DNA from 2 places in the Chromobacterium sp. FG89 genome. Region 2 is predicted to be linked to the other one. Evidence: riboswitches for the same ligand, from Rfam matches in the RefSeq annotation. Region 2 holds a riboswitch; the other holds the start of a gene.

Region 1 (4,360 bases), on a different contig from region 2:
CGGCAAGGGATGGCTGGCGATGAAGGCGCGGATGGCGGCGGGCTCGTCCGCCAGGCCCAACTGGCGGAACAGCCCGGACAGGGAATGCTCGCTGGTGTCCATGACGCTTCTCCTATGAGGGGATGTCTGATGATAGACCCGAATCGCCGCCGCCGCCGCCGGCCCTTGCGCCATGAAAAACGGCGGCCGCGGCCGCCGTTTTCTCCTGACTCCGGGCTCACACCTTGTCGTAAAGCTTGGAGCCGCCCTTCAGAAACTCCACCGACTTGACCTCCATCCCCCGCGCCAGCGCGTCCTGATCGCTGATGCCCTGCTTGGCCGCGTATTCGCGCACGTCCTGGGTGATCTTCATGCTGCAGAAATGCGGACCGCACATGCTGCAGAAATGCGCGACCTTGGCGCTGTCCTTGGGCAAGGTCTCGTCGTGGAAGGCCCGCGCCTTGTCCGGATCCAGCCCCAGGTTGAACTGGTCTTCCCAGCGGAATTCGAAACGCGCCTTGGACAGCGCGTTGTCGCGGATCTGCGCGCCGGGGTGGCCCTTGGCCAGGTCGGCCGCGTGCGCGGCCAGCTTGTAGGTGATGATGCCTTCCTTGACGTCATTCTTGTCCGGCAGGCCCAGGTGTTCCTTCTGAGTGACGTAGCACAGCATGGCGGTGCCGTACCAGCCTATCTGCGCCGCGCCTATCGCCGAGGTGATGTGGTCGTAGCCGGGCGCGATGTCGGTGGTCAGCGGCCCCAGGGTGTAGAACGGCGCCTCGTGGCACCACTCCAGCTCCTTGTCCATATTCTCCTTGATCAGCTGCATGGGCACGTGGCCGGGGCCCTCTATCATCACCTGCACATCGTGTTTCCAGGCGATGGCGGTCAGCTCGCCCAGAGTCTTCAATTCCGACAGCTGCGCCTCGTCGTTGGCGTCCCAGACGCTGCCCGGCCGCAGGCCGTCGCCCAGGCTGAAGGCCACGTCGTAGGCCTTCATGATTTCGCAGATGCCCTCGAAATGGGTGTAGAGGAAGTTTTCGCGGTGATGGGCCAGACACCATTTGGCCATGATGGAGCCGCCGCGCGACACGATGCCGGTCATGCGGCCGGCGGTCATCGGCACATAGCGCAGCAATACTCCGGCGTGGATGGTGAAGTAATCGACGCCCTGCTCGGCCTGTTCGATCAGCGTATCGCGGAAGATTTCCCAGTTCAGGTCCTCGGCCTTGCCGCCCACTTTTTCCAGCGCCTGGTAAATGGGCACGGTGCCGATGGGCACCGGCGAATTGCGGATGATCCATTCGCGGGTTTCATGGATGTTCTTGCCGGTGGACAAGTCCATGATGGTGTCCGCGCCCCAGCGTATGCCCCAAGTCATCTTGTCAACTTCTTCGCTGATCGAAGACGTTACCGCGCTATTGCCGATATTGCCGTTGATTTTGACCAGGAAATTGCGGCCAATAATCATGGGCTCGGATTCGGGGTGATTGATGTTGGCCGGCAGGATGGCGCGGCCGGCGGCGATCTCGGCGCGCACGAATTCCGGCGTGATCTCCTCCGGCAGCGCCGCGCCGTAAGCCTGGCCGGGATGCTGGCGCGTCATCAGTTCCGCCAGCCGGCTGTTCTTGCCGCCGGCTTCGCGCAGCGCGTCCAGGTATTCGCGGCGACGCAGGTTCTCGCGGATGGCGACGAACTCCATTTCCGGCGTGACGACGCCGCGGCGCGCGTAATGCATCTGGCTGACATTGCGGCCCGGCAGCGCCCGCCGCGGCTGGCGCGTCAGGTTGAAACGCAGCTCGGCCAGCTTGGGGTCGGCCTCGCGGGCGCGGCCGTATTCGCTGGACAGGCCGGCCAGCTGCTCACAGTCGCCGCGCTCGGCGATCCAGCCGGCGCGCAGCGGCGGCAGGCCGCTCTGGATGTCGATGCGGGCGTCCGGGTCGGTATACGGGCCGCTGGTGTCGTAGACGGTGATGGGCGGGTTGGCTTCGCCGCCGAACTGGGTGGGCGTGTCGCTTTGGCTGATCTCGCGCATGGGCACGCGGATGTCCGGCCGGCTGCCGGCGACGTGGATCTTGCGGGAATTGGGCAAGGGCTGGATGGCGGCGGTGTCCACCACCATGGCTTGATTGGGTGTTGCGGGCGCGTTCATCGGGCGATTCTCCTGGTCGATGAATGGCGCAAGGAGCGGACCGCCGCTTGGGCGGGCTGCGAGCCGGTCCGACAAGACAATGCCGGGCCGAAGGCAGCTGACGCTTCCCTACGCCGGTATTATCCGGGTCAGGTTCCAAGGGTGTTTCTCACCCGCGCAACAATCTTTAACGATTATCCTATCCTTTCAAGGATATGGATCATCTTGCCGACCGTCGCGCAGGACCCCTAGCGATGCTGTGAAGGTACGGCAAATGTGGGATAATCGCAAGTTATCGTCATGACACGCCGCCGCTTTTTTCACTCGGCGGCAAGCCCCTCCGGAGTGAGCTGATGGATTTTGAGAATGCCCGTTTCAACATGGTCGAGCAGCAGATTCGTCCGTGGGACGTACTTGACACGAACGTGCTGGACCTGCTGTTTCACGTGAAACGCGAGCAGTTCGTCGCCGCCGACAAACGCAGCCTGGCCTTTGTCGACACCGAACTGCCGCTGCCCAACGGCAGCTTCATGCTGCAGCCCAAAATGGAAGCGCGCCTGGTTCAGGACGCCGCCATCCAAGCCAAGGACAAGATCCTGGAAATCGGCACCGGCAGCGGCTATCTGACCGCGCTGCTGGCCAAGCAGGGCCAACATGTCTACAGCGTGGAAATCGACCCCGCCCAGCGCGAAGCCGCGGCCGCCAACCTGAAACAGGCCGGCATCGCCAACGTGACCCTGGTGGAAGGCGACGGCGTGCTGGGCCTGCCGCAACAAGCGCCCTTCGACGTGATCGTGGTCGGCGGCTCGCTGCCGGTGGTGCCGCAGGAACTGAAAGACCAGCTGGCCGTGGGCGGCCGTCTGATCATGGTGGCGGGCGATCTGCCGGTGATGACCTGCAAGCTGATCAAGCGCGAAACCGAAGCCAGCTTCAGCGAAACCGGCCTGTTCGAAACCTGTATCGCCCGCCTGGCCAAGGCGGAAGCGGTAGAGCCGGAACGCTTCGCGTTTTGATGGTTCAGGAAATCCGCGCCCGCGATCTGGCGGCGGCGCTGGCCGACACCACCGCGGAGCCGCCGGTGCTGCTGGACGTGCGCGAAGCGTGGGAAGTGCAGCTGTGCATGATTCCCGGCTCGCAGCACATCCCGATGAATCTGATTCCGCTGCGCATGAGCGAGCTGCCGGACGCGCCCATCGTGGTGATCTGCCACCACGGCGTGCGCAGCGCGCACGTGGCGCGTTTCCTGCTGGACGCCGGCTTCGAACAGGTGCTGAGCCTGGCCGGCGGCGTGGAAGCCTGGGCCGCGGAAGTGGACCCGCAAATGGCGCGCTACTGACTTAGCCGCCGCGCGCCGTCGTCGCCAGCCGTTCCCGTGGGAACGGCTTTTTCATGGAACGAAACCGGTCTGCCGGATTCCAATCCCCCACACGATAGCAAGAGCCGTAATTTTCCATGCAAGCATTGTCTTACCTGTCTCCCGCCCTGGCCCGCGTTCATCCCGACTGGGAGAAAGTGCTGTCAACGCCGGTCATTCAACAGCAATTGGCCGGCATAGACCGGGAACTGCAAACTCAGCAAGCGCAGGGCAAAATCCTCTTTCCCCCCGCGCCGCTGACTTTCAACGCGCTGACCTTCACCGCGCCGGCCGATGTGCGCGTGGTGATCCTGGGGCAAGACCCCTACCACGGCGACGGCGAGGCGATGGGCTTGTCGTTTTCCGTGCCGCCCGGCGTGCGGGTGCCGCCCAGCCTGCGCAATCTGTACAAGGAGCTGGCCGCGGATCTGGGCTGCGGCGTGCCCAATAGCGGCGACCTGACCCACTGGGCGCAACAAGGCGTGCTGCTGCTCAACAGCGTGTTCACCGTGGAGCGGGACAAGGCCGGCAGCCACGCCAAGCTGGGCTGGCAAATGGTCAGCGACGCGCTGATCGACGCCGTCAACGCGCAAAGCGCCGGCTGCGTGTTTCTGCTGTGGGGCAATTGGGCCAAGACCAAGGCCGAACGCATCGACGCCAGCCGCCACCTGGTGCTGGACGCCGCCCATCCCTCGCCGCTGTCCGCCAGCCGCGGCTTCCACGGCTGCCGCCATTTTTCGCAGGTCAACGCCTGGCTGCTGTCGCGCGGCCGCGGCGCCGTCCAGTGGGGCGCGCCGGCGCCGCAGAACAGCCTGTTCTGAGCAGGATGGCGGGCAGGCCTCCCTGCCCGCCCTTCTTGTCTCGCTCTTGCTCGCCAGACTTTGAACTGGCTCTTAGAC
Region 2 (4,360 bases):
GCCGTCGGCCAGCTCTCCCAGCAGCCGCGCCTGGGTGGGCGGCTGGTTGCCGTGGGTGTCGAAGCCGGTGAGCGTGATGCGGGCCACGGCGATGGATACGCCGCGGGACAGGGTGTCGGTCAGAGTCGCGACGGCCTGGGCGAAGGCTCCGGCCGGCCGGGGCGCGGCCATCGGCGAATCCGCCGCGGCCACGGGTTTGGCGGCTTGGCTCAGTTCGGCGGCGGCCTGGCGGATGTCGCCCTCCACCTTGAGAATGTGGCCCAGCGCGCCGCTGCCGGCATGGCCTTGGTCCGCGGCCAGTTTGGCCTGGCGCGCGAAGTCTTGCGGATTGCTCAGCACCACCGCGCGGGCGCCGCCGTCCAGCGGGCCCAGCGCCTGGCTGGACAACACCACGCCGTCGGCGGCGAATCCGCGCGGCGTCGGCTGCTCGCGGAACAATCGGGTCAACCAGCCCTCGCTCAGGTATTGCTGGCTATTGGACGCGGTTTCCCAAATCTCGATGGAACGGAAGTGGGACAGATTGGGATCGGGATAACCCACCCCCTGCAAGACCGCCAGCTCCTGCTGCTGCCATAGCGGGCGCAGGCCGGTCATGGCCGGGTGCAGGCCCAGGTGTTCGTCCAGCGGCAGCACTTGGTCTCGGGGAATCGCGATGCCGGGGCGCAGCCGGTAATAGTCGGCGCTGGCGTAGGGCACCACGGTGTTGAGGCCGTCGTTGCCGCCCTTGAGTTCGATCAGCACCAACAGGCGTTGATAGCCGGCCGGCGCCAGCGCCCAGCTCAGATTGGGCAGCACGGACACCATCAGGCCGCCGGCCATGGCTTTGAGAAATTGTCGTCGCTGGAACATGGCTGGGTTTCCGTCAGTGAACTTGATAAACCGGGTCCAGCAGCAGCGGGGCTATGGCTTGCGCGCCGCTGTCGGATTCGGGCAGGGGATTGGCCGGCGGCAAGGCCAGCAAGAGCTTGGCGGCGTCCTGAGCGCTGCGGATTTGGTAGATGGCGCTCCATTCATCCGGCTGCAGCCTGATGGAACGCAGGCCGGCGGCCGCCAGCCGGTTGATGCGCGCCTCGCGTCCCTTCATTTCGTCCATGCCGCCGTCCGGCAGCGCAAAGGCGTTGCGCGCGGGCGCGGCGTCGCGGGCGATGCGGTCCAGGAACTGTTTGCGGCTGAGCAAGGTGGCGCTGTTGATCCAGGCCTCGCCGCCCGGCCAGCCTTTGACGTTGGGCGGCGCGAACACGTCCTGGCCCAACTGACGGTTGAGCCCGGCCAGCGCGCGCCAGTCCGGCGGGTTCAGGTCGAAGGTGACCAGGGTGCCTATGGTCAGCTCCAGCGGCGATTTCACCAACTGGCCCTGGCTGCTCCAGAACTGCGGGCTTAGCAGCAGCGCGCGCAGCAAGGGCTTGATTTCGTAGCGGCTGTTGCGGAAGCCGGCGGCCAGCCGCTTGACGGCGGCCGGATCCGGCTTGGGCGAGACGAAGGCCTTCCACAGCTTGGCGGCGATGAACTCGGCGGTGGCCGGCTGTTGCAGCAGCAGGTCCAAGACATCGTCGCCGTTGAAGTCGCCCCGCTGGCCGAAGACGAGCTTGTCGCCGTCGTCGTGCAAGCGCGGACGGTTGACGAAGCGCTCGTCGCGATTCAGCCCCCAGCCGGTGAAGGCGCGCGCGGCTTCACGGATGTCCTGTTCGCTGTAATGGCCTTCGCCCAGGGTGAACAGCTCCATCACCTCGCGCGCGAAGTTCTCGTTCGGCTGGCCCTTGCGGTTATTGGCGGTGTCCAGATAGCGCATCATCGCCGGATCGCGGGCGACGGCGTGCAGCATGGCGCCGAAGTTGCCCAGCGCGTACTGGCGCAGCAAGACGTTTTGCCGATACATCAGTTGGGGCGAGCGCACCTTGTCCAGCGCGGAGACGAAGTGGTTGTGCCAGAACAGGGTCATTTTTTCGCTGAGCGGCGACGAGGTGTAGCGCATCTCGTTCAGCCACCAGCCGCGCAATTCCACCGCGTGCTCGGCGCGCAGCTTTTGCAGCGCCTTTTTCGCCTCTTCGTCTAAATTGGGCTGCCCCGGCCGCTCGAAGGCTTCGTCGACCCAGGACGGCGGCGGCGTGGCGGCGTTGGCCTGGCTATTGGCCAGCAGCCGATCCACCGCGGCTTCGCGGCTCAGCGGCGCGTACACGGCGATTTGCGCCGGGTTGGCGCCGAAGCCGGTGCGGGACAGCAAATGGCGCGCGCCGGCGACGCCGATGCCGGCCTGGGCCAGCGCGGGCAGGCTGAGCGCGGCCAGCAGGAGCCCCAGCGCGGTTTTTGCGGTGAAGCGGATGGCCTCGGCCGTTCTAGTCGGCGGCCGGCCAAGGGTGGGCATGGGGTTCAAGCATGGTCTCCAAACGCGCCCGGAGCGGGCGCAAGCATGCATTCAGCTTAGAAGGCGCTTGTCATCGGCGTGTTAAGGCGCGGGCCCACTCTGTTAAGGATTGTTGGCTGCCAGCCGGCGGCCGCTGCGGTATACTGGCGCGCTGTCACCAGGGGTGCCCGCGACGCGGGCTGAGAAAATACCCTGCAACCTGATCTGGGTCATGCCAGCGGAGGGAGCGTGATGCGCGGGCCAGGGCCCGCATTCCGCTTGCTCCGGACTATCGTGTACGGAGATATCCATGAAGCGTTTTTCCTCTTTGATAGCCGTTGCGCTGGCGGCGTCCAGCCTGGCCGCGTCGGCGGCCGAGCTGCGCGTGCTGTCGCACAGCTCTTTCACCGTGTCCAAGCCCTTGCTGGCCGAGTTCGAAAAGCAGAACGGCGCCAAGGTCTCCATCATCAAGGCCGGGGACGCCGGCGAGATGCTGAACAAGCTGATTCTGACCAAGGCCAATCCCATCGCCGACGTGGTGTTCGGCATCGACAACAGCCTGATCGGCAAGGCGCAGCAGGCCGGCGTGCTGGCTCCGGTGCCGGCGGCGCTGGCCCAGGGCGGCAAGGCCGCCTTGCCGGGCGCGGTGAGCATAGACTACGGCTACGTCACCCTCAATTACGACAAGGCCTGGTTCGCCCAGCGCCAGCTGGCGCTGCCCAAGACGCTGGAGGATTTGAGCAAGCCGGCCTACAAGAACCTGCTGGTGGTGCAAAATCCGGCCACGTCCAGCCCGGGCCTGGCTTTCATGTTGTCCACCATCGCCGCCATGGGCGAGGACAAGGCCTTCGCCTTCTGGGGCCGCTTGCGCGACAACGGGCTGAAGGTCAGCAAGGGTTGGAGCGAATCCTACTACACCGATTTCTCCAAGAACGGCGGCAGCCGTCCGCTGGTGGTCAGCTACGCGACCAGTCCGGCCGCCGAGGTGTTCTACAGCAAACAGAAACTGAACGACGCGCCCACCGGCAATCTGCCCTTGAAAGGCGGCGTGTTCCGCCAGGTGGAGGGCGCGGCCCTGGTCAAGGGCGGCAAGGAGGCGGCGCTGGGCGAGAAATTCATCGCCTTCCTGCGCTCCGAAGCGGTGCAGAAGGACGTGACCACCACCATGTGGATGTATCCGGTGATGGACAAGGTGAGCTTGGACCCGGTCTATCGTTTCGCGGAGCAGCCGGCCGCGCACGACACGCCGGACAGCAAGGCGATCGCCGAGCGCTCCCGCCAATGGGTGGCGCGCTGGACCCGAGTGGTGTTGAAGGGCGGGCAATGATTCCGGACATCGAAACGCCGCGGCTGTTGCTGCGCCATCTGGACCCGCAGACGCTGTGGCTGTGTCTGGCCGGTCAGCCGGAAACGGCGGCCGAGCTGCTGGGCGCGCCGCTGGCGGCGGAATGGTTGGACGAGCAGGACTTGATGAGCATGCGGCTGGACGACATCGAGCGCCAGCCCGACTACGCGCCCTGGTCGGTGCGCGCCTTGCTGCGCCGCGACGATCTGACGATGGTCGGCCACGTCAACTTCCACTCCTTGCCCGGCCATCCTTATCTGGGCGACTACGGCGACGTGGAATTGGGTTACACGATTTACCCGGCTTATCGCCGCCAGGGCTATGCCCGCGAAGCGGTGCTGGCGATGGGGGCCTGGGCGGCCCTGGCCGGCGCGCCGCGGCTGGTGCTGTCCATCGCGCCGGACAATCTGCCTTCGCAATGTTTGGCCGCGGATCTGGGCTTCGCCAAGGCGGGGCAAAGCGAGGATGAAGACGGGGTGGAGGATGTGTTGACCGCCCGCTGGCCGTTGAAGGGAACGCCGTTTTGATGTTGAGCCGTCGGAGCCGCCTGTTGCTGGCGGCGCCTCCCTTGCTGTTTTTGCTGGCGATGTCTATTTCGCCGTTGGCGCGGCTGTTGAAGGAGGGCGGCGAGCCGCTGTCCTTCGGTTTGCTGAGCGATTCCTATCTGCGCTGGC

What was found. A riboswitch is a leader RNA that binds a small molecule or an ion and turns the genes downstream of it on or off. The one in region 2 is predicted to bind thiamine pyrophosphate.
Region 1: linked by a shared signal. The riboswitch ahead of thiC (phosphomethylpyrimidine synthase ThiC) and the one ahead of ACODRW_RS12300 (thiamine ABC transporter substrate-binding protein) in region 2 are both predicted to bind thiamine pyrophosphate.

Annotation. Positions count from the first base shown of each region.
Region 1 covers NZ_JBMDIQ010000003.1:90,951-95,310, reverse strand. Annotated here, with positions in the region: gene ACODRW_RS03930 (DUF2789 domain-containing protein) at 1-102, opposite strand, end outside; gene thiC (phosphomethylpyrimidine synthase ThiC) at 218-2,098, opposite strand; TPP riboswitch at 2,217-2,367, opposite strand; gene ACODRW_RS03920 (protein-L-isoaspartate O-methyltransferase family protein) at 2,461-3,120, shown strand; gene ACODRW_RS03915 (rhodanese-like domain-containing protein) at 3,120-3,443, shown strand; gene ACODRW_RS03910 (uracil-DNA glycosylase) at 3,560-4,282, shown strand.
Region 2 covers NZ_JBMDIQ010000010.1:175,585-179,944, reverse strand. Annotated here, with positions in the region: gene ACODRW_RS12310 (DUF1501 domain-containing protein) at 1-849, opposite strand, end outside; gene ACODRW_RS12305 (DUF1800 domain-containing protein) at 863-2,362, opposite strand; TPP riboswitch at 2,512-2,606, shown strand; gene ACODRW_RS12300 (thiamine ABC transporter substrate-binding protein) at 2,652-3,668, shown strand; gene ACODRW_RS12295 (GNAT family N-acetyltransferase) at 3,665-4,213, shown strand; gene ACODRW_RS12290 (ABC transporter permease) at 4,213-4,360, shown strand, end outside.